Regions from separate parts of the Candidatus Avoscillospira sp. LCP25S3_F1 genome, predicted to be linked through region 1. Evidence: predicted binding sites of a transcription regulator. Region 1 holds the regulator's gene; the other holds the start of a gene.
What was found. Region 1 encodes Rex, which represses fermentation and respiration genes when NADH is low (regulators of the CRP and FNR family bind a similar motif). Its sites were predicted from a motif close to ATTGTTAANNNNTTAACAAT; they were not measured.
Positions count from the first base shown of each region.

Region 1 (11,916 bases):
CTGGCGCAATCGCTGGATGCTGGAACGAGCACAGTATGTGGTAACGTATGTAACGCATAACTGGGGTGGAGCGGCGCACTTTGCCGCAGAGGCCCGCAAGAGAGGAAAAATCGTATACAATTTGGCCGGTTGGGGAGAAGAAAAAACCGCCGGAGGGTTGCTCCGGCGGCAGAGAAAATAAAGGTTAATGTCCCGACGGCTTGGTGTCCACCAGTTCTTTTTCCGTGGTCAGGTCCGCATGGAGCAGGACGCCGAACAGGATACCCAGCGGAATCAACGTTACCCACAGGGCTTTTCCCAGGAACAGGCGGCAGCAGATGGTGCCAATGACCGCGCCGCCCACAAAGTACACCAGCATCATAAAGTGCTTGTACAGCTTCTGCCGGTGGGCCTTGTTGGTGCTCCGGAAGTGGCGCAGCTCCATAGCCAGACCAATGCCGATCTGGCGGACATGGTTGGTGGCGAAGGTGGTGGCTACGGGAGTACCCTGGGCCTGACGGAAGGTATTATACTGCATGGAAGCAATAAAATTGATGGCCACTTGGGAAATCTGCACCGGGGCTGTCTCCGGCAGAAATCCCAGCACCAGCACCACCACCATTTCAATGGCAATGAGCAGCGTATCCCACCGCATGGGCAGATGGTGCTTGACGGGGTTGGGCAGCAGCTCCGAGAAAAACGCGCCCAGGACATACGCGGTAATGGGAATCAGATAGTAAAAGCCATGACGCCAGTTGCCCTGGCCGAAGGCAAGGCCCATCAGGACAATGTTGCTGCTCTGGGCATTGCAGAATACATGCCCCCGCAAAACGTAGGTGAATGCCCCAAGAAACCCTGCCACACCGATGAGCAGGAAGTAAATCCAGTTGCGTTCACACATGAGGTAATACCGGTCGGTTTTTGCCGGAGCCGGTGGAAGAGTCTGTTCCAAGGAGTGGTCCTTCTTTCTATGGGAGTGTGGGTGTGTGGCAATGGCCCCGGCAGCCGCCCCGCAGGGGCGGAGCCGGGGCCATTGCGGCTGCATGGCAGCCGTGGGGAATTGCGCCATCTGCGGATGGCGCTTTAGAACGATAGGGGAGTTTCGCCCGTTGCGACAGGCGACCAGAAGCGCTGCCTCTGCACTCCGCGATTTTTAAAAAAATCGCGTAAAACTTTTCATTTTTGGAAGTTAGTGGACCGCGTTCTGCAACTGGCGCAAGTCCTCCGTGTCGGGATGGGACAAGGCCGCGTCGAAGTTCTCCAGCATCTGGGTCCGGCGGGGGCTGTCTTCCATGGCTTCATACCGCTGCCGCACGGTCATGGGCATACGGCCCTGGCACAGACGATGACCCAGCAGCGTCACACCGTCGGGCAGCAGGGCAGTCACCCGCTGGGCGATCTGGTCAAAGTAAGCGACGCTGCCGCCAAACCCGGCGGTGCCGAAGAGGAATACCTCCTGATTGGTCAGTTGGGCCAGAAAGGCGGCTGTATCGCCGTCACAGGTGCCTTTGTCGGTCCAGAAGCCGATGTACAGCCGCTGTGCGGCCAAAGCCGCCGCGTCCGGCGGTCCGAAATAGCGGCAGTCCGCCGGTGGAAGCACCTCCCGAATGGCGTCGGCCAGGGCCCGGGTGTTGCCGGTGCGGCTGCTGTAAACAATGGCGTATGACATATTGCGCATCTCCTTATGTATCAGATGCCTCTTTACGTTCTCTTTATGCTGCAACAGAGTATACCGCCGCCCGGTGGAAGAGTCAAGGTATTGCGCCGCCGGTGCCGGTGGAGTATAATATAAAATAGTATCTGATGTGCAGGAGGCTATCATGGGAAAGTTCTGGGGACACCTATCCACCATCACCAAGCACCGAACACTGGTGATGATTCACTGCTTCAAAGTGGGGCTTTATTGGCGTGGTCTGACCCACGATCTGTCCAAATATTCTCCCACGGAGTTTCTGGTGGGCGTCCGCTACTACCAGGGCAACCGCAGCCCCAATACGGCGGAGCGGGAGGACAAGGGCGTGTCCACAGCGTGGATGCACCACAAAGGCCGCAACAAGCACCATTTTGAATACTGGACCGATTTACAGATCGGAACCCGTCAATATGTGCCGGTGCCCATGCCCACGGAGTATTTGGTGGAGATGTGCATGGACCGGATTGCCGCCTGCAAGACGTACAACGGCGCGGCCTATACCTGTGCCGACCCGCTGCACTATCTGGAACGGGCCATGGAGTCCTCCCTGATGCACCCGGACACCATGCGGAAAACGCATTTTCTATTGAGCATGCTGGCCGAGCGGGGAGAGGACGAGACTTTTCGCTATATTCGGAACCATGTGCTGCGGGGGGAGGAGTTCGCCGCCGCAGCCCCACAGAAATGAGGAATCTATGCAGAAAACGTATATCACCACCATACCCGACAAGGCGGGCGCGTTTCTCAAGGCCAATCAGATCATTGCCGGTCACGGGGGCAATATCGTCCGGGTCAGCTACAACAAGGCCGTGGACCTGCACACGCTGTTTCTGGACGTGGAAGCCGATAAAAAGCAGTTGCAGAAGATCACCCAGGACCTGGGAGCCATCGGCTATCTGGCCAATGAGAACAAGCTCTCCCAGCGGGTCATGCTGGTGGAGGTGCGGCTGCTGGACGTACCCGGCGCCCTGACGCCGGTGCTGGAGCTGCTGCAGCGCCACCATATCAATATCTCCTATCTCAACGCCCAGCAGAGCGGCACGCCGTACCAGAAAATCCGCATGGGCCTGTATATCGAAGAGCCTGCCGTCATGAAGCAGCTGCTGGATGACATGTCAGCCATCTGTGATGTGAAGATTCTGGAATACAGCGTCACCGAGAAGATTCTGGACAGCACGGTGTTTTATATTGAGTTTGCCAACGAAATGCGGGACCTTTTGGGACTGGACCGGCGGCAGACCAACCAGTTTATCATTGAATCCAACCGGATTATGCAGATGCTGGACGGGAAGGACCAGGCGCCGTTTAAATCCTTTGACTATATCCGCCGGTTTGCCCGGTTTATCGCCGGCCATCGCGGCGGTAATTACCAACCCATCATCAGCCAACGGCGCATGAGTCCCCAGGTCATGGGGTATATTGTGGAGCCGCCCTGCGGCAGCAATACCTATCTGTTGGACGATGGAAAGGAACTGCTGTGTATCGACGGCGGGTTCCGGTGCTTTTTGCCGGAGTTGCAGCCCATTCTGGAGAGCATGATTCCCGGTTTTTCCACCCGGAAAAAGACGGTGGCGCTGACCCATGGCGATATCGACCATACGGGCCTGCTGTCCATTGCCGACCGGGTGCTGCTCAGTGAGAACTGCTATCAGAATTTCGTTTTGGAACGGGAGGGGAAAGCCGACTATCGGGAGCAGAACCCCCTCCATGCGCCGTATTGCTGTCTCAGCAAGATCATCACAGGCTATACGCCGCCGGAGCTGGACCGTATGGAGATCATTGGGCGAAAGCTGGACGAGAAAACCCTGTCCCATATCGGCACGCTGGACTTTGCCGACCTGCATTTTGAGGTCTATGAGGGCAACGGCGGCCACGTCCGGGGAGAGACGGTGTATGTGGACACGGAAAACCGATTGATGTTCAGCGGGGATAATTGGGTGAATATCAAGGGGTTTTCCGATGACCAGATGGCATTTAATAAGTTGGCCCCGTATTTGATGACCAGCGTCAATATGGATTCCAAGGAGGCCACCGCCTGCCGGAAGCAGCTGCAAAAATGGGCGAAAGGCATGGTGGTCTGCCCCGGTCACGGCATGTGGTTTGAGGCAGCCGCAAAATAAAAAGTTGTACTCGATTTTTTTAAAATCGAGTACAACTTTTTATTTTGGGTGCGGTGGTTATTGGCCGCAGGACTTACAATAGGGAGCCAGCGTACACTGGTCGCACTTGGGTGACCGGGCGGTACAGACGGCGCGGCCATGGAGCACAATCCGATGGCAGAAATCGGAGGTCTCCTCCTTGGGCAGTACCTTCCACAGCTGCTGTTCCACCTTCACCGGGTCCTTGCCCTTGGCAAGACCCAATTTGTTGGTAATACGGATGCAGTGGGTGTCGCAGACCACGGCGGGCTGATGATAGATGTCTCCCAGCAGCAGATTGGCCGTTTTCCGGCCCACGCCGGGCAGCTTCAACAGATCATCCATATTGTCCGGCACTTTCCGGTCGAAATCGCTGCGGAGCATCTGACAGGCCAGCACAATGTCCCGTGCCTTGTGGCGGTAGAAGCCGCAGGTACGGACGTATTCCTCCACCTCGGCAATGTCGGCGTCGGCAAAATCGTCCAGGGTGGGGAACCGTTCAAACAGCGCCGGAGTCACCAGGTTCACCCTCGCGTCGGTACACTGGGCCGACAGCCGCACGGCGATCATCAATTCGTAGTCCTTCTGATAGTGCAATGCGCACAGGGCGTCGGGATAGGCAACTTTCAGCGCTTCGATGATGCCCGCCACCCGTTCATTCATTCTCATGGTAAATTCCTCATTTTCTACAAATGGTTTTTTACCATCATACCACAAGTTTCGACCGGTGGAAAGATTGCGTTTTTTGGAAGACAAGGATATAATATATAGAATATAGAATTGCTACAGGAGGTGGTTTTTGTGTATCGACCCCTGGCCGACGCCATCCGGCCCCAAACGCTGGAGGACGTCTTCGGTCAAGACCATATTCTGGCCCCCGGGGCCATGCTGCGCCGGATCATTGAATCAGGCAGCATTCCCAATCTGATCTTCTACGGTCCCTCCGGCGTGGGCAAAACCACCGTGGCCAATATCATCGCCAATCGCACCAAACGAAAACTGTGCAAACTCAACGCCACCACGGCATCCTCCCAGGATATCCGGGACATTGTGGCCCAGCTGGGTACCATGATGGCCCCCAACGGCATCCTGCTCTATCTGGATGAGATTCAGTATTTCAATAAAAAGCAGCAGCAATCCCTGTTGGAGCACATCGAAAACGGCAATATTACGCTGATTGCCTCCACCACGGAAAACCCCTACTTCTACATCTATAACGCCATTTTGAGCCGGTCCACGGTCTTTGAGTTCAAGCCCATCACCCCCGAGGGGGCCTTGCAGGCGGTCCAGCGGGCCAAGACGTATCTGGAACAGCGGGACGGCGTCACCTGTACCGCCGAGGAGGGCGCCTGGGAGCATGTGGCCACGGCCTGCGGCGGCGATCTCCGCAAGGCTATGAACGCCGTGGAGGTGCTTTTCTCCACCGGCAACGACGGCAGCGGCCATGTCCACATCACCCTGGCCGACGCCAAGGCCATCACCCAGAAGTCGGCCATGCGCTACGACCGGGACGGCGACAGCCATTACGACATTCTCTCGGCCTTTCAGAAATCCATCCGGGGGTCCGACCCCAACGCCGCCGTCCACTATCTGGCCCGGCTGTTGGAGGGCGGCGATCTGGCGTCTCCCACCCGGCGCCTGCTGGTCATTGCCGCCGAGGATGTGGGTCTGGCCTACCCCCAGGCCATTGCCGTGGTGAAAGCCTGTGTGGACGCGGCGTTCCAGCTGGGACTGCCCGAGGCCCGGATTCCCCTGGCCGAGGCGGCGGTGTTTCTGGCCACCTGCCCCAAATCCAATTCGGCCATCTGCGCCATTGACGCGGCCATTCAGGATTTGAAGCACGGCAAATCCGGCGAGATTCCCGCCCATTTGAAGGATTGCCACTACGGCGGCGCGGCCAAGCTGGGCCGGGGCCTGACGTACCAGTATGCCCACGATTTCCCCAACCACTATGTGGCCCAGCAGTATCTGCCCGACGCGTTGCGGGATGTGGTCTATTACGACTACGGCCCCAACAAGACGGAACAGGCCGCCAAACGGTATTGGGACACCATCAAGGGTTCAGCGGGGGAAGACGGTCCGTAGTCGGGCATTGGACGGGCTGTATTCCCAGTACTCGAGATGGCCCTCGGTCTGGGTGTAACGGAGAACCGGCGGCGGCAGCAGCGCCGGGTCCAGGGTGTCGAGGACACTGAGCTTGATTTTTTGCCGGTCCGGCAGAATGGCCTTGATGTAGGCCGATACCACCTGACCGGGATGCAGTGTGTCATCTGCTTCGGCCAGACCGGAGAGATTGGGCGTCAGCTCCAGAAAGACGCCGTAGGGCTGGACGCTGCGGACAATGGCGGGGACCGTCTGGCCAGTCTGGAACCGGGCGGCGTTTTCCTCCCAGGTGCCCAGCAGCTCCTTGAGGGTCACGGTGACGCGGCCCGCTTCCGGGTCCTGACGCTGGAGCACCACGAACAATTCCTGTCCCACGTCAAACCGGTCGCCGCCATGGCTGATGCGGGACACGGAGATATTTTCCAGCGGCAGCAGCGCCGGAACGCCGCAGCCTACGTCGCAGAACGCGCCGAAGGCGGTGGTGTTGGTCACCACGGCGGGCAGAATGTCGCCGGGCTTTCGTTCATACAACAGATGGTGCAGGGCGTCCCGCTGGACGGCGGTCCGGGACAGGACAATGGGACCGTGGTCGGGAATGGCCGTAATCCGGCAGCAGACCACCTTGCCCACCCGGCTCAGGATGGCGATTTCCCGGACGGTACCCTCGGCAATGCCCAGGGCCGCCTGTTCCCGGGGGATTACAGCGGGGAGCCCGCCCAGAGACAGATGGAGATTGTGGTCCGCGTCGCACCAGAGGGCGGGGACCGTCAGCACAGCGCCCTGCTCCATCCAGCGGCGCAGCTGATCCATGGTCACGGCGTCCAGCGGCGTTGGGGCCTGCATGGACTCCGGCAAATACGGTTGCATAGGATTCCTCCCTTTGTTTTTCCCATACTATGCAGGGGAAGAGGAAAGGGTTTTTGACAAGAGACAGGAGGAAGAAACATGGACATTCGACTGGGAGATATCCTCGTCATGAAGAAGCCCCACCCCTGCGGGGAAAAGAAGTGGCTGGTGCTGCGTACCGGCATGGACTTCCGGCTCCGCTGTACCGGCTGCGGCCATGAGGTGATGCTGCCCCGCAGCAAAGCGGAAAAAAATATCCGGGAAGTTCTGCGCGACAGCGACGGAAAAGCCTGACGGATGCTGTGTGGTCGTGGCGGGAACGGCGCGGCGGCGTGACAATTTGATAAAAGATGACGAGCGAACGGTCGCACTTCCTATGGGAAATGCGACCGGTTTTTTTGCCCTCCGGGGCTATACTTTCACCAGGAAGGCAGGGGGTGCGGCGGTGACCATCTATGTGGACGGGTTGTTTTTGCTCAATACGGCGCTCAACGGCCTGCTGCTGCTGGGAACGGCCCGGTTGGGGGGCGCGGCGGTGGTCTGGTGGCGAATCGTCCTGGGAGCCGTGCTGGGCGGCGGATACGCCGTGGCGGCTCTGGTGCTGCCCTGGCCGGCGGTGTCCGGTCTGGCGGGAAAACTTCTGTCGGCGGCGGCCATGACCGTATGTGCCTTTGGATTCCGGCGGCAGACGGTGAAGCTGGGCGGCGTTTTTCTGGCCCTCAGCGCCGCGTTGGCCGGGGTGGTCCTGGCGGTGGTGGAGATCATGGGTACGGGGCTGATGCTGGTGGACGGCGGGGCGTACTATCCCGTCAGCGGGAAGGCGCTGCTGCTGACGGCGGCGGCGGTGTACGTGCTCAGCCGGACCGTCTTCGCCCAACTGGTGCGCCATACCGGCGGGGAGGTCTTTCCACTGGAATTGCGCGCCGGCTCCAAGGCGGTCAAGCTGACGGCCCTGCGGGACACGGGCAACACCCTGCGAGACCCGGTGAGCAACGAGGAAGTGGTGGTGGCCGAGTGGCAGACGGCCCGGGGCCTGCTGCCGCCGGAGGCGGCGGCGCTGGTGGACGCGGCGGCGCTGCGGAATCCGGCGGAGCTGCTGCCCCGGCTCCTGGCGGCCATGCCGTCGGGGAAATGGCGATTGATTCCCTTTCGGGCCGTAGGCGTCAGCGGCGGTATGCTGCTGGCCATGCGGTGCGACGCGTTGCGCATAGGCAAACGGACCGTCCGAGGCGGCGTGGTGGCCTTTTCTCCCACGCCGGTTTCCGACGGCGGCGGATATACAGCGTTGATAGGAGGCAGCATATGAAAGCAATGGTATGGAATTGGCTGGTACGGCTGGGGGTAGTCCAGCCGGGGAAGATCATGTACATCGGCGGCAGCGACGTCCTGCCCACGCCGCCCAAGGGGGAGGAGGAGCAAGAGCTGCTGCGCCGTCTGGCGGCAGGGGACGAGGGGGCCAAATCCACGTTGATTGAGCGGAATCTGCGGCTGGTGGTGTATATCGCCCGGCGGTTTGAGAATACCGGCGTCAACATCGAGGATTTGATCTCCATCGGCACCATCGGTTTGATCAAAGCTGTGGGGACGTTCCGGCCGGACCGGAATATCAAGCTGGCCACCTATTCGTCCCGGTGCATCGAAAATGAAATTCTCATGCACATTCGGAAAATCTCCGGCCAAAAAGCCGAGGTCTCCCTGGATGAACCCATCAATACCGATTGGGACGGCAACGAGCTGCTTCTGTCGGACGTGCTGGGAACCGACGGGGATACGGTGGTGCGGCCCATGGAGGAGCGGGTGGATTTGCAGCTGCTCCACCAGGCGTTGGAGCGGCTGTCGGAGCGGGACCAGCGCATTGTCACCATGCGGTTTGGACTGGGGGGCCGCCGGGAACAGACCCAAAAGGAGGTGGCCGATTCCATGGGCATTTCCCAATCCTATATCTCCCGCCTGGAGAAGCGCATTATGGTGCGGCTGAGGCGGGACATTCTGCGGCAAACCACTGTATGATATCGAAAAAGGACGTATCGATAAAGAAAGATGGAAATAGGGATTGCCAAAGAGGCGCGTCGATGTTATAATAACAAACAAGTGGCGGAAGGGAAAACCGCCACTATGTTTTGTGCAAGGGGTGTGTCTGTCATGGCGCGCAAAGAGATTTCCAAGGCGATGCTGAAGCGTCTGCCGGTGTATCTATCCTATCTGAAATCCCTGCCGGACAGTGGGCATACCCACATTTCGGCCACAGCGCTGGCGTCGGCGCTGAGTATGGGAGAGGTCCAGGTGCGCAAGGACCTGGCCACGGTATCCAGCGGCGGCCGTCCCAAGGTGGGATATCTGCGGGAGTCCCTGATGGCGGATCTGGAGGAATTTCTGGGGTACGGCAACAGCAATAATGCCGTCATCATCGGCGCGGGCAAACTGGGTATGGCGCTGATGGGCTACAGCGGGTTTGCGGAATACGGTCTGAATATTGTGGCGGCGTTTGATACGAATCCGGCTCTGGTGGGGCAGGAGAGCAGCGGCAAGGCCATTCTGTCGTTGGAGCAGCTATCTCAGTTCTGCCAGGAGCAGAACATCAAGATCGGCGTCATCACGGTACCGGCGGAGCGGGCTCAGGAGGTCTGTGACCGGCTCATTGAAGCGGGCATCGCGGCCATCTGGAATTTTGCCCCGACCCATTTGGATGTTCCGGCGGACATTCTGGTGCAGAATGAGAATATGGCGGCGTCGCTGGCGCTGCTGTCAAAACACCTGAAGGAACACATGGGCAAACAAGGCAAATAAAAAGTGCTTGATTTTTTCGCGAAGATCGTGTATAATCCATAGCACATGCCGGTGTGATGGAATTGGTAGACGTAGCGGACTCAAAATCTTGTTCGTCCATTCACAGGCGTTTTTGTAGGACCCTTGGTATTACAGCATATTTTCAACTGAATAACAGCATTTGGTTTTAATATCCCTCCCGCATATCCCTCCAAAATCAGAGATATGCGGGACACAGGGAATTAAAATATAAATGCCGGTGTGGCGGAATTGGCAGACGCACCGCACTCAAAATGCGGCGGAGCAATCCGTGCCGGTTCGAGTCCGGCCACCGGCACCAACTAAGGTTGCTGAAAAAGATGCAACCCCTGAAACCCTTGCTGCGGCAAGGGTTTCAGCCGTTTCAGAGGACAAAATCGAGCACCAGACGAGATGGAGATGCAAAAGGCCATTTTCGTGATGTGGGGTGATCCGAACCTCTGAGCAAAGAGAAAACAGCGAGAGAAGCCCCCGCTGGTAGTTCAAATCGAACTGCCAACGGGGGCTTCTCTCTTTTTATTACATAGCTGTTTCAGTTGGTGGTATTGCTTGCTTTGTCCTTAGTTCCTTGGTGGTCTTGGTAATAGCTTTCTGACATGGTTTTGGATATACTTGCGTTGCAAAACGAGGAAAGGAGAGCAGACCATGGCAGACAAGAAAAACCTATGCGCTCAAATCGACATCGCCCTGCACAACCGGGTAACAGAAGAAAAAGACCGCCTGGAGATGACCACCAGCCAGTACATCGCAGCACTGCTCACTGAATACTACAAGATGAAAGATGAGAATGGAGGAATCAACATGACAGGCAGCAGAACGATGGCATTCCAGATTCCCGAGGAACTCTTCCAGCGCATCAAGACCCACCTGGCCAGAGAAACGGCTCGGACCGGCGTAAAGCTCACCCAGCGGGACTTCGTCCTGGGCCTGATCGAGCAGGCGCTGGCGGAAGCCGAAGCCAGCCTGGCCCCACAGGAGGGCCCTGAGAGCACCGAGGAAGCCCCGGAGGACAACGGAGCCGCCGGTACCACCCCAGACGCCAGCGAGGCCAGCACGGAGGCGGAGAGAGGCACAGCGGACATCGAACAATAACACAAGGAGTCAAAGCAAGGGGCCGGAGGACACATCTCAAACAGATGCGTCCTCCGGCCCCTTTTTTGTTTTTCCTAGAAGGGGGGTGAACATGATACAAACGTCAGAAAAAACTCGTTTTACAGAGGCTGAAATGGCCACTGTCCGAGACACGGACCTTCCAGATCTGCTGATCTCCCTGGGCTACCAGGTGAAGCGGATCGGCAGGTACTACACCACGCAGGAGATGGACAGCATCCGGATCAAGGACAGACGTACCTGGTTCCGCTACTCAGAGGGCATCGGCGGAGATGCCATCACATTCCTCCAGCGGTTCTATAACAAAAGTTTCCCGGAGGCCGTGGAGTACCTGCTGACCTGGCATGGCCGCGCCCGTGACTCTCCCCCGGTGAGCACTCCGCGGCAGACCAAGGAAAAGGAGGAAAAGGTCCCCTTTAAGGACGGCTTCCTGCTGGACGACACCCCCCAGACCGTCCAGGTCAAGGAGGGCCAGACCGTCACAGTGGAGTTCCGCAACCAGCCTATGGGAAACCTCATCATCCACAAGCTGTCCAGCAAGGACAAGACCCCGCTGAAGGGGGTGCAGTTCAAGATCACCTACGCGGACGGCACCTATCTGCCGGACGAGGGCGGCAAGCTGTCCTCCAACGGGCTGTACTGGACCAATGCGGAGGGGCAGATCATCCTCTCCGGCATCACCGGTACAGTGGTAGTAACTGAAGTGGAAAGCATCCCTGGATACACCATTGACCCCAACACCCAGAGCCAGACGCTGGTGGTAAACCCGGACGATACCCAGCAGCTCTATTTCTACAATGCGCCGGTGGGCGGTGTGGAGTTTACCAAAGTCAATGAGGCAGATAAAACAGAAACCATCTCCGGCGTCACCTTTGAAATCCGCCGCGTCAGCGATGACGCTCTGGTGGATACCGTGACCACCGGGAAGGATGGAAAAGTGTTTCTGCCCCTGGAGGCTGACAACTACTATGCAGTGGAAACCGATTGCCCGGATACCTTCAAATTGGACCCCACACCCATCTACTTCACCGTAAAGGATGGGGAGACCACCCGCAAGACCGTAACCAACAAGGCGTTTTCGGGTATTCTGTTACACAAAATCGACGCCGCCACCCGAAAGGGAATCTATGGTGTGACCTTCCTCCTTTACGACGGCAATATGAATCCCGTGGATCAGTTCACCACCGACCAGAACGGATACGCCTATGCCTCTATCCTTCGGGAAAAGACTGCGGCAGTGAA
Region 1 covers NZ_JBQKJT010000001.1:28,500-40,415, reverse strand. Annotated here, with positions in the region: gene ACTQ33_RS00240 (hypothetical protein) at 1-181, shown strand, start outside; gene ACTQ33_RS00235 (YoaK family protein) at 185-931, opposite strand; gene bilS (flavodoxin family protein BilS) at 1,169-1,648, opposite strand; gene ACTQ33_RS00225 (DUF5662 family protein) at 1,800-2,360, shown strand; gene ACTQ33_RS00220 (MBL fold metallo-hydrolase) at 2,368-3,792, shown strand; gene nth (endonuclease III) at 3,850-4,479, opposite strand; gene ACTQ33_RS00210 (replication-associated recombination protein A) at 4,612-5,895, shown strand; gene ACTQ33_RS00205 (S1 RNA-binding domain-containing protein) at 5,872-6,780, opposite strand; gene ACTQ33_RS00200 (DUF951 domain-containing protein) at 6,859-7,053, shown strand; gene ACTQ33_RS00195 (sigma-E processing peptidase SpoIIGA) at 7,205-8,065, shown strand; gene sigE (RNA polymerase sporulation sigma factor SigE) at 8,062-8,769, shown strand; gene ACTQ33_RS00185 (redox-sensing transcriptional repressor Rex) at 8,902-9,546, shown strand; tRNA gene ACTQ33_RS00180 (tRNA-Leu) at 9,781-9,865, shown strand; gene ACTQ33_RS00175 (translation initiation factor 2) at 10,210-10,656, shown strand; gene ACTQ33_RS00170 (SpaA isopeptide-forming pilin-related protein) at 10,748-11,916, shown strand, end outside.

Region 2 (11,916 bases), on a different contig from region 1:
GCAACCCCACGCCCCGCATTGCGGAGACGCCCTCCGGTATGCTCAACGCCGTGGGTCTCCAGAACCCCGGCATCGATGCGGTCATCGCCCACGAACTGGCGGAGCTGGCAAAGATTTTCCACAAGCCGCTGGTTGCCAACATCGGCGGCTTTTCTCTGGACGAGTACGCCGAAAACGTCCGGAAGATTTCCGATTGTGAACAGGTGGGCATCATCGAGGTCAATATCTCCTGCCCCAACCTCCACTGCGGCGGCCAGAACTTCGGCAACACCGCCGATGGCGCGGCCCAGGTGACGAAAGCCGTCCGGGCTGTGACGAAAAAGCCCATCTATATGAAGCTGACCCCCAATGTCACCGACATTGCCGAAATTGCCCGGGCCTGTGAGGCCGAGGGCGCCGACGGCGTCAGCCTCATCAACACCCTTTTGGGCATGCGGCTGGATTTGAAGACCAGAAAACCCATCCTGGCCAACGGCACCGGCGGCCTGTCCGGTCCGGCCCTGCTGCCCATTGCCGTGCGCATGGTGTACCAGGTGTATGAGGCGGTCAACATCCCCATCATTGGCATGGGCGGCGTCAGTTCCGCCCGGGACGCCGTGGAGCTGATGCTGGCGGGCGCGACGGCGGTACAGGTGGGCGCAGCCAACCTGCGGGACCCCTACGCCTGCAAAAACATCATCGAAGACCTGCCCGCGCTCTGCGAGAGCCTGGGCGTGACCAAATTGAGTGACTTGACAGGAGGCGCACACCGATGAACAAAGACGTCATCATTGCACTGGATTTCCCCACCAAAGACGAGACGCTGGCCTTTCTGGACCAGTTCCAGGGCCGGAAACCCTTCGTGAAAATCGGCATGGAGCTGTTCTACGCCGAAGGCCCCGCCATCATCCGGGAAATCAAGGCCCGGGGCCATAAAATCTTTCTGGATTTGAAGCTCCACGACATTCCCAACACCGTCAAGCGGGCCATGAGCGTGCTGAGCCATCTGGACGTGGACATGGTCAACGTCCATGCCGCCGGTGCGTCCACCATGATGAAAGGCGCTCTGGAGGGTCTGACGAAAGCCGACGGCACCCGTCCCCTGCTGATCGCCGTGACCCAGCTGACCTCCACCGACGCGGAAACGTTAAAAAATGAACTGCTTATTGACGTCCCCATGGACGAAACCGTCATGCGCTACGCCAAGAACGCCGCCGACAGCGGTCTGGACGGCGTGGTGTGCTCCCCCCTGGAGGCCCGGAAGGTCAAGGACACCTGCGGCGAGAGCTTCCTCACCGTGACCCCCGGCATCCGCTTCGCCGACGGCGACGTGGGCGACCAAAAGCGCATCATGACCCCCGAGCGGGCCGGTCAGTCCGGCAGCGACTTTATCGTGGTGGGCCGTCCCATCACCCAGGCCGCCGACCCGGTGGCCGCCTACGAGCGCTGCTGCAAGGAATTTTTAGGCCAGTAAATCCATCTCAAAGGAGATTCAGATATGGAAACTATGGAAAAGAAGATCGCCAAGGCGCTGCTGTCCATTCACGCCGTGTTCCTGCGGCCCGACGACCCGTTCACCTGGGCCAGCGGCATCAAGAGCCCCATCTACTGCGACAACCGCCTGACCCTGACGGCCCCGGCGGTCCGCACGGAGATCGAGAACGGCCTGTGCGAGCTGATCCGCCGGCACTACCCCGACTGTGAAGTGCTCATGGGCACCTCCACCGCCGGTATCGCCCACGCCGCCATCTGCGGCCACATTCTGAACCTGCCCATGGGCTACGTCCGTTCCGGCAACAAGGACCACGGTCGCGGCAACCGCATCGAGGGCAAACTGGAAAAGGGCCAGAAAGTTGTCGTTGTGGAGGACCTGATCTCCACCGGCGGCAGCTGCATTGAAGTGGTGGAGGCCCTGCGGGAAGCCGGAGCCGATGTGCTGGGCATCGTCAGCATCTTCACCTACGGTATGCAGAAGGGCCTGGACCGGCTGGCCGCTGCCAACGCCAAGAATGTAAGCCTGTCCAACTTCGACGCCGTCTGTGAAGTGGCCGCCGAGGAAGGTTACATCAAGCCCGAGGATATTGCCCGGCTCAAGGCTTTCCGCAACAACCCGTCCGACGACAGCTGGAGAAAGTGAGGAACCCATTTCATGAGACATCTCATTGACATCATCGACCTGAGTGTGGAGGAGATCGACGAGCTCATCGCCACCGCTGAAGACATCATTGCCAACCCCGCCAAGTATGCCGAGGTCTGCCACGGCAAGAAGCTGGCAACGTTGTTCTTTGAGCCTTCCACCCGTACCCGCCTGTCCTTCGAGGCCGCCATGCTGGATTTGGGCGGCCGCACCCTGGGCTTCTCCGACGCCTCCACCAGCTCCGCCTCCAAGGGCGAGACCGTAGGCGACACGGTGCAGGTGGTCAGCGGCTACGCCGACATCATTGCCATGCGCCATCCCAAGGAGGGCGCGCCCTACGCCGCCACCCAGGTTTCCTCCATCCCCGTCATCAACGCCGGTGACGGCGGCCACAACCACCCCACCCAGACGTTGACGGACCTGCTGACCATCCACCGGGAGTTCGGCCATCTGGACAACCTGACCATCGGCTTCTGCGGCGACCTGAAATTCGGCCGCACGGTCCACTCCCTGGTCACCGCCCTGTGCCGGTATGAGAACATCAAGTTCATTTTCATCTCTCCCCCGGAATTGAAGATTCCCGACTACCTGAAGGAGAACGTTCTGGACGCCCAGGGCAAGGACTATGTGGAAGTGGAGAGCATGGAGGACGCCATGCCCCAGCTGGACATTCTCTACATGACCCGCGTCCAGAAGGAGCGGTTCTTCAACGAGGCCGACTACCTGCGTCTACGGGACACCTACATCCTCGACCCGGAAAAGCTGGCCGCTGCCAAGCCCGAAATGCGGGTGCTCCATCCCCTGCCCCGCGTCAATGAGATCACCGTGGATGTGGACAAGGACCCCCGAGCCTGCTATTTCCGTCAGGCCGCCAATGGTAAATTTGTCCGCATGGCTCTTATCATGAAACTTCTGGAGGTGCACGCATGAACATCGACAGCATTCGCAACGGCTACGTTCTCGACCACATCAAAGCCGGCCGCAGCATGGAGATCTACAAGTATCTGAAGCTCAATGAGCTGGACTGCTCCGTGGCCATCATCAAGAATGTCAAGAGCAGCAAGATGGGCAAAAAGGATATCATTAAAATTGATTCCCTCATCGATCTGGATTTGACGGTTCTCGGCTACATCGACCCCGGCATCACCGTCAACGTCATTCAGGACGGCAAGCTGCTGGAGAAGAAGCCCCTGGAGCTGCCCACCAAGCTGGTCAATGTCATCCACTGCAAGAATCCCCGCTGCATCACCTCCACGGAGCCCCATCTGGAGGCCCTCTTCCTGCTGACCCACAAGGCTGATGGGAATCGTTCCTACCGCTGCGCCTACTGCGATACGGAGTTCAAGCGGTAATATTTCCCCTGTAATACCACCCAGACACGAAAGGTTTGCTCGATTTTTTCAAAAAATCGAGGCGACCAGAGGCATCGCCTCTGGTCGCCCGCCGCAGCGGGCGAAATCCCCACGACGAAGCTGTAAGACCGCCGTCCCCACCCCATTGCGGGTGGTGGACGGCGGCTTTTTTGTGCGGCAACCGGCAGCATGGTCCGCCCCGCACCGGGGCGCATCTGTCACTTTTCCCGGCGGCGGAACACCTTACAGTCTGTCGGCAGTCTTTTCGTATGCTCCGGTTGGCATTCACGCCGCGCTGGACGCAAAAAAGCCGCTGCCCCAACAGGCAGCGGCTCTCTATGTGCTTGGGGGAAATTACAGCAGAGTGGAGAAGTGCTTGATGGTGCGGACCATCTGAGAAACATAGGAGTTCTCGTTGTCGTACCAGGAAACAACCTGCACCTGAGTCTTGCCGTCGGGCAGCTTGCAGACCATGGTCTGGGTGGCGTCGAACAGGGAGCCGTAACGCATGCCGATGACATCGGAGGAAACGATCTCGTCGGTGTTGTAGCCGAAGGACTCGGTGGCGGCAGCCTTCATGGCGGCGTTGATCTCGTCAACGGTGACGCTCTTGGCGCAGACAGCGTTCAGGATGGTGGTGGAGCCGGTGGGGGTGGGAACACGCTGGGCAGCGCCGATCAGCTTGCCGTTCAGCTCGGGGATAACCAGGCCGATGGCCTTGGCAGCGCCGGTGGAGTTGGGAACGATGTTCACAGCGCCAGCTCTGGAACGACGCAGGTCGCCCTTTCTCTGGGGGCCGTCCAGGATCATCTGATCGCCGGTGTAGGCATGGATGGTGCACATGATGCCGGACTCGATGGAGGCCAGATCATTCAGAGCCTTAGCCATGGGAGCCAGGCAGTTGGTGGTGCAGGAAGCGGCGGAGATGATGTTGTCTTCCTTGGTCAGGGTGTTGTGGTTGACGTTATAAACGATGGTGGGCAGATCGTTGCCGGCAGGAGCGGAGATAACGACCTTCTTGGCGCCGGCGTCGATGTGAGCCTGAGCCTTAGCCTTGGAAGTATAGAAGCCGGTGCACTCCAGGACAACGTCCACACCCAGCTCGCCCCAGGGCAGCTCGGCAGCGTTGGCCTTGGCATAGATGGTGATCTTCTTGCCGTCCACAACAATGTGGTCCTCGCCGGCCTCAACAACATGGCCCTGAGCAGCGTAGTTGCCCTGGGTGGAGTCGTACTTCAGCAGGTGAGCCAGCATGGCGGGGCTGGTCAGGTCGTTGATGGCCACAACCTCAAAGCCCTCAGCGCCAAACATCTGACGGAAAGCCAGACGACCGATACGGCCAAAACCATTAATCGCAACTTTAACAGACATTTGTAACTTCCTCCAATTCAATACATACACTTGGATCAGAAAAGACTACTTCTGCACACCAAATGTTCAGGAAAGTTAGACTTTTCGTTCCCCATTATTATAATCCATTTTGATTTTGCTGTAAAGCGGTTGCCCACCTGGTATTTTCCATAAAACAATATCATTCCCACCGTATCGATTTGTATATGTTTGGCAGTATTCATACTATTTTAACAATTCCAGAGGAAAAAACTCGGTCCCCCTTGCCTTTTTTGCGAAAAAGGTTTATAATATTTTTTAGGGTAATACAAAATTTTTTAGCATCCGCAACGATCTATAAGACCGCCCGCACCGGGTACCTGGGAGGATGTTTGATATGGCTACATTTTTTGTCAACGGCACGGAGGTCCACGCCTCCGGCAACGAAAAGCTCATCCGCTTTCTGCGGGACGAGCTGCGCCTGACGTCCGTCAAGGACGGATGCAGCGAGGGCGCCTGCGGCACCTGCACCGTTCTGGTGGACGGCAAGCCCACCCGGGCCTGCGTCCCCACCACCGCCAAACTGGAGGGCAAGCAGGTCCTCACCGTCGAGGGCCTTTCCCCCTTTGAAAAAGAGGTTTACACCGCCGCCTTTGCCGAGGCCGGCGCGGTGCAGTGCGGCTTCTGTATTCCCGGCATGGTCATGAGCGCCAAGGCCCTGCTGGATTCCAACCCCAACCCCACGGAGGAAGAAGCCGCCTTTGCCATCCGTACCAACATCTGCCGCTGCACGGGCTATGTGAAGATCATCCAGGCCATTCTGCTGGCAGCGGAGTATCTGCGCAACGGGTCTGTCCCCCAGGCCCCCGACCATTGGAACGTGGGCAGCCATGTCCACCGGGTGGACGCGGCGGAAAAGGTGCTGGGTACCGGCCAGTACCCCGACGACATCTATCTGGACGGCATGATCTATGCCAGCGCCGTCCGCAGCGCCTACCCCAGAGCCAGAGTGCTTTCCATTGACACTGCGGAAGCCAAGGCATTGCCCGGCGTGGTGGGCGTGTTCACCGCCGAGGACATCCCCGGCATGAACAAGGTGGGCCACCTGGTCCACGACTGGGACACCATGATTGCCGTGGGCGATATCACCCACTATCTGGGCGACGCCATCTGCATTGTAGCCGCCGAGACCCCGGAAATTCTCCAGGAGGCAAAAAAGCTGGTCAAGGTGGAATACGAAGAATTGCCCATGGTCCGCTCTCCCCAGGAGGCCATGCTGCCCGACGCGCCCCTGGTCCACCGGGAGGGCAATCTGCTGGCCCATAAGCACATCCAGCGGGGCAATGCGGCGTTTGCCATTGCCAAGTCCAAGTATGTGCTCACCGAGCGGTTCTCCACACCCTTTACGGAGCACGCTTTCCTGGAGCCGGAATGCGCCGTGGCCTATCCCGACGGCGAGGGCGTCATGGTCATTTCCACGGACCAGGGCGTCTACGACACCCAGCATGAGACCATGCGGATGCTGGGTCTGCCCGCCGAGCTGGTGAAGGTCCAGAACGCCCTGGTGGGCGGCGGCTTCGGCGGCAAGGAGGATGTGACGGTCCAGCACCACGCGGCGTTGGTGGCCTATCTGACCAAGCGGCCCGTCAAGGTAAAGCTGACCCGGGCGGAAAGCCTGCTGATCCACCCCAAGCGCCACCCCATGGAAATGGAGTTTGCCTTGGGCTGCGACGAAAACGGCATCATTCAGGGTGTGGCGGCCAACATCATCGCCGATACCGGCGCGTATGCCTCCCTGGGCGGCCCCGTTTTGGAGCGCGCCTGCACTCACGCCGCCGGTCCCTACAACTATCAGAACTTCCAGATCGACGGCTACGCCTACTACACCAATAATCCGCCCGCCGGCGCGTTCCGGGGCTTCGGCGTCACCCAGTCCTGCTTTGCCATTGAAAGCCTGCTGAACAAGATGGCCGATCTGGTGGGCATCAGCCATTGGGAAATCCGGTTCCGCAACGCCATCCGGCCGGGGCAGGAGCTGCCCAACGGCCAGATCGTGGACGAGTCCACGGGTCTGGTGGAGACGCTGCTGGCCGTGAAGCCCTACTATGAAAGCACCCCCTACGCCGGTATCGCCTGCGCCATGAAAAACGCGGGCGTGGGCGTGGGCATTCCCGACACAGGCCGGGTACTGCTGAACGTCATCGACGGCAAGGTACACATCAACGCCGGCGCGTCCTGCATCGGCCAGGGTCTGGGCACGGTGCTGACCCAGATGGTGTGCGACGCCACGGGCCTGCGGCGGGATCAGGTGGTCTATGAGCGGGCCAGCACCTTCAACGCCCCCGACTCCGGTACCACCTCCGGCTCCCGCCAGACCCTCATCACCGGCGAAGCCTGCCTGCGGGCGGCCACACAGCTGAAAGAAGCGTTGGGCGATCAGCCGTTGGAAGCCCTCAACGGCAAGGAGTATTTCGGTATGTATCTGGCCAAGACGGACCCCCTGGGCGCGGACGTCCCCAATCCCGTGAGCCATGTGGCCTACGGCTACGCCACACAGGTGTGTCTGCTGAAGGAGGACGGCAAGGTGGACGCCATCATTGCCGCCCACGATGTGGGCAAGGCCGTGAACCCCAAGGCCTGCGAAGGCCAGATCGAGGGCGGCGTGGTCATGTCCCTGGGCTTCGCCCTGACGGAGCAGTATCCGGTGGTGGACTGCCGTCCCACGGCCAAATTCGGTACGCTGGGACTGTTCAAGGCCGACAAGATTCCTCAGGTCAAGGCCATTCTGGTGGAAAAAGCCGGTCTGAAGCTGGCCAAGGGCGCCATTGGTATCGGTGAGATCACATCCATTCCCACGGCCCCGGCCATCGCCGACGCCTATTACCGGTTTGACGGCCAGTTCCGCACCTCCCTGCCCTTGGAGAATACACCGTATTCCCGGAAAAAGTAAGCACCAACAACCCGCACAGCACCAAATCTTAAAAGTTTTACTCGATTTTTTCAAAAAATCGCGGAGTCCAGAGGCAGAGCCTCTGGTCGCCCCGCGCACGGGGCGAAACTCCCGCCCGTCGCAACGGGCGAAATACCCGCTGGCCGCAGCCAGCGAAACGCCCGCGCCGCGCACAGCGCGAACTCTCCAAAGCGGCCCAAAGCGCCATCCGCAGATGGCGCAGTTCCCGGCCAACGGCCATGTCCCCCGCCGCCGCCCCTGTGGGGTGGATGGCGGGGGACATCTTTTATTACCGCACCGGGGCGTTGCTGCTGCCTGTACTGATAGTGGCATCAGCGTGTTTTGCCGCCGACAGATGAGATACGAAAAGGCCGCCGTCCGCCACCCGTATTGGGGTGGGGACGGTGGCCTTACGGCTTCGCCGTGGGAGTTGCGCCATCTGCGGATGGCGCTTTGGACGACAGAGAATTTCGCGCCGTGCGCGGCGCGACCAAAGGCTCTGCCTTTGGAAACCGCGATTTTTTGAAAAAAATCGAGTAAAACTTTTAACTATTTTCCTGTTGCAGGACGCGCAGCGTCTCCGGCGTATCCACGTCCGTCAACTCCCGCTCGTCGGTTTCCACCGGCAACAGCAGCTCCGCGTGTGCCTTGATGACGGCGCTGCCGCCGGTATCTCCCGTCAAGCTGCACAATTCTCCATACAGTTTTTTAGGAAACAAGCACGGATTCCCCCGCCGTCCGCCGTGACAGGCGGCGGCGATACGATCCGGCTGCTGCCGCCACGCCGACACAACCCGGCCCACCGTACTGGGTACCAGCAAGGGCTGGTCACTGACCAGATACAAAATGCCGTCACAATCCATCAGCCGTTCCGTCCCCAGACGGACCGTGCGGCTCAAACCCTCCTCCGGCCGGTCGTTGACACAGACCTCCGCCGGATATCCTGCGATATGATCGGCCAGCTCCGGCGAAGTCACCACCACGATTTTTGCAAAAACCCCGTCGGGAATCGTCTCCAATGCCCGCTCCAGCAGCGTCTTTCCATCCAGCTCCGCCTGCAATTTGCGGCCGCCGAACCGGCTGCCGCTGCCCGCCGCCATCAGCAGACAGCCCACACGCAAGTGTTCCACAACACCGCCTCCTTTTTTCCGTAGTATATCCAAAAAAACCGGCTGCCGCAACCGCAGCAGACCATTATTCTTTTGAAAATATTACCCTATGCCTTTTTTCTCTTTCAAAACTATGATATAATTTCTAATACAGAAGTCAAACCCCGTCACTTTTTAGGCAGCGCCGCACAATTTGACAAGTGGACCGCCCCGGTCCGTCGGCACCATTGTGCGGCGCTGCCTTTCTACAATGATTCAATAAGGAGGGCTAACCCATGGTAGTAGGCAAATCTGTCACCCGCGTCGATGCCTACGACAAGGCCACCGGCCGCGCCAAGTACACCGACGATCTGTGCGACAAATCGGCGCTGGTGGCCCGGATCAAACATTCCGAGATCGCCCACGGCTTTGTCAAGTCTGTCGATACCGCCGCCGCCGAAGCCATCCCCGGTGTGGTGAAGGTCTTTACCTGCTTCGACGTTCCCGATGTCCCCTTCCCCACTGCAGGCCACCCCTGGTCCACGGACCCCCATCATCAGGACGTGGCCGACCGGCTGCTGCTGAACCGCCACGTCCGCTACTACGGCGACGACGTCTGTGTGGTGGTGGCCGAAAACGAGGTGGCCGCCGCTCAGGCTGAACGGGCCATCCGGGTGGAATATGAGGAACTCCCCTTTGTTCTGGACGCGCAGGAGGCCATGAAACCCGACGCTCCCCAGATTCAGGAGAAGTTCCCCGGCAACATCCTGGGCCACTCCAGCGTCCGCAAGGGCGACTATGAAACGGCCATCCAGGAACCGGGCCTCATCAAGGTCGAGGGCTGGTACGACACCCCCACAGTCCAGCACTGTCACATCGAAAACCACGTCTGTTACGCCCAGATGGAGGCGGGCCGCATCATTGTCACCTCCTCCACCCAGATTCCTCACATCGTCCGCCGCGTCGTCGGTCAGGCGCTGAATATCCCCTGGGGCAAGGTCCGCATCGTCAAACCCTACATCGGCGGCGGCTTCGGCAACAAGCAGGACGCCCTGTATGAGCCGCTTTGCGCCTGGCTGTCCTATATGCTGGGCGGCCGGCTCGTCAAGATCGACTGTTCCCGCGAAGAGACCTTCGTCTCCAACCGCGTCCGCCACGCCATCCGTTCCCACATCATCTCCTGGGTGCGGCCCGACGGCACCTTTGCCGCCCGCAAGCTGGAGTGCTTCTCCAATCAGGGCGCTTACGCCTCCCACGGCCACGGCGTCACTGCCAAGGGCATGAACGCCTTCCCCCAGCTGTACCCCTGCGACAACGTGGAATGTGATTCCTACACCGTCTACACCAACCGGCCCGCCGCCGGCGCCATGCGCGGCTACGGCATCCCCCAGGCCATGTTTGCAGGCGAAGCCCACATTGACGACGTGTGCAAGGCCATTGGAGCCGACCCCGTGGACTTCCGCCGCTCCCACGTCATGCCCCAGGGCTATGTGGACGGCTTCTCCAAGAACGAGAACTACTACGACACCTTCAATCAGGTCATGGACAAGGGCCTGATCCTGTCGGATTTCCGCCGCAAGCAGAAGGAATATGCCAACCAGACCGGCCCCGTTCGCCGGGGTGTGGGCATGGCCCTCTTCTGGTACAACACCGCCGTGTGGCCCATCTCCCTGGAGTCCAGCTCCTGCCGCATGGTGCTGAACCAGGACGGCTCCATTCAGATGCAGACCGGTGAAACGGAGATCGGCCAGGGCTGCGACACGGCCTTTGCCCAGATGGCCGCCGAAGCTCTGGGTATCCCCGTGGAGGACGTCCACCCGGTTTCCACCCAGGATACCGACGTGACCCCCTTCGGTACCGGCGCATATGCGTCCCGTCAGACGTACATCGGCGGTTTTGCCATCAAGCAGACGGCCACCCTGCTCAAGGAACGGATTCTCCGCTACGCCAAGGAGCTGACCCGCCAGGACGTGTCCCTTTTGGATATCCGGGACGGGAAGATCGTCCGGACCTCCGACGGCCGGGAGCTGATGACTCTGGGCGAGCTGGCCACGGAGGCCCTGTACTCCCTGGAGCACAGCGAGCATCTCACCGCCGAGAGCACCTACCAGATCAAGAACAACGCCTATTCCTTCGGATGCAGCTTTGCCGAGGTAGAAGTGGATATCCCCCTGTGCAAGGTCAAGCTCCTGAACCTGGTCAATGTCCACGACTGCGGCACCCTCATCAACCCGCAGCTGGCCGAGGCCCAGGTCCACGGCGGTATGTCCATGGCCATCGGCTACGGTCTCAGCGAGGAGTTGAAGTTTGACCCCAAGACGGGCCGGGCGCTCAACAACAATCTGCTGGACTACAAGCTGTCCACCTTTATGGACCATCCCGACCTGACGGTGGACTTCGTGGAGAACGCCGAGCCGACCAGCCCCTACGGCACGAAGGCCCTGGGCGAACCCCCGGCCTGCTCCGGTGCGCCGGCCATCCGCAACGCCATCCTCAACGCCACCGGCGTGGCCGTGGACCGCGCTCCGGTGACGCCCCACATTCTCTTTGACCGCTTCACCGAAGCCGGTCTGCTGTAAAGGAGGCCCCTGCACATGTACGATATTAAAGCGCTCTACGAAGCCCAAACCGTGGAGCAGGCCGTAGCCTTGCGGCTGGAGCACCCGGACGCCCACATCATCGCCGGCGGCTCCGACGTGCTCATTAAAATGCGCGAGGGCAAGCTGGCAGGCTGTGAACTCCTCAGCATTTACGGCATCGACGCCCTTCGAGGCGTGACGCTGGAGGACGACGGCACCATCCGCATCGGCTCTCTTACCAGCTTTTCCCACATCACCCAGAGTCCCATCATCCAGGCCCACATCAACGTCCTGGGCGAGGCCGTGGACCAGGTGGGCGGCCCCCAAATCCGCAACATCGGCACCATCGGCGGCAACACCTGCAACGGCGTCACCTCCGCCGATTCCGCCTCTACCCTGCTGGCCTGGGACGCCATTGTGGAGCTGACCGGCAAGGACGGCGTCCGCCGTCTGCCCATCCGGGACTTCTATATCAAGGCCGGTGTGGTGGATTTGCACCCCG
Region 2 covers NZ_JBQKJT010000012.1:110,497-122,412, reverse strand. Annotated here, with positions in the region: gene ACTQ33_RS12090 (dihydroorotate dehydrogenase) at 1-755, shown strand, start outside; gene pyrF (orotidine-5'-phosphate decarboxylase) at 752-1,453, shown strand; gene pyrE (orotate phosphoribosyltransferase) at 1,478-2,116, shown strand; gene pyrB (aspartate carbamoyltransferase) at 2,129-3,046, shown strand; gene ACTQ33_RS12070 (aspartate carbamoyltransferase regulatory subunit) at 3,043-3,468, shown strand; gene gap (type I glyceraldehyde-3-phosphate dehydrogenase) at 3,823-4,839, opposite strand; gene xdh (selenium-dependent xanthine dehydrogenase) at 5,195-7,747, shown strand; gene ACTQ33_RS12055 (nucleotidyltransferase family protein) at 8,293-8,877, opposite strand; gene xdhA (xanthine dehydrogenase subunit XdhA) at 9,132-11,414, shown strand; gene xdhB (xanthine dehydrogenase subunit XdhB) at 11,430-11,916, shown strand, end outside.
Region 2: the regulator Rex is predicted to act here: its motif matches at 5,037-5,056, upstream of gap (type I glyceraldehyde-3-phosphate dehydrogenase).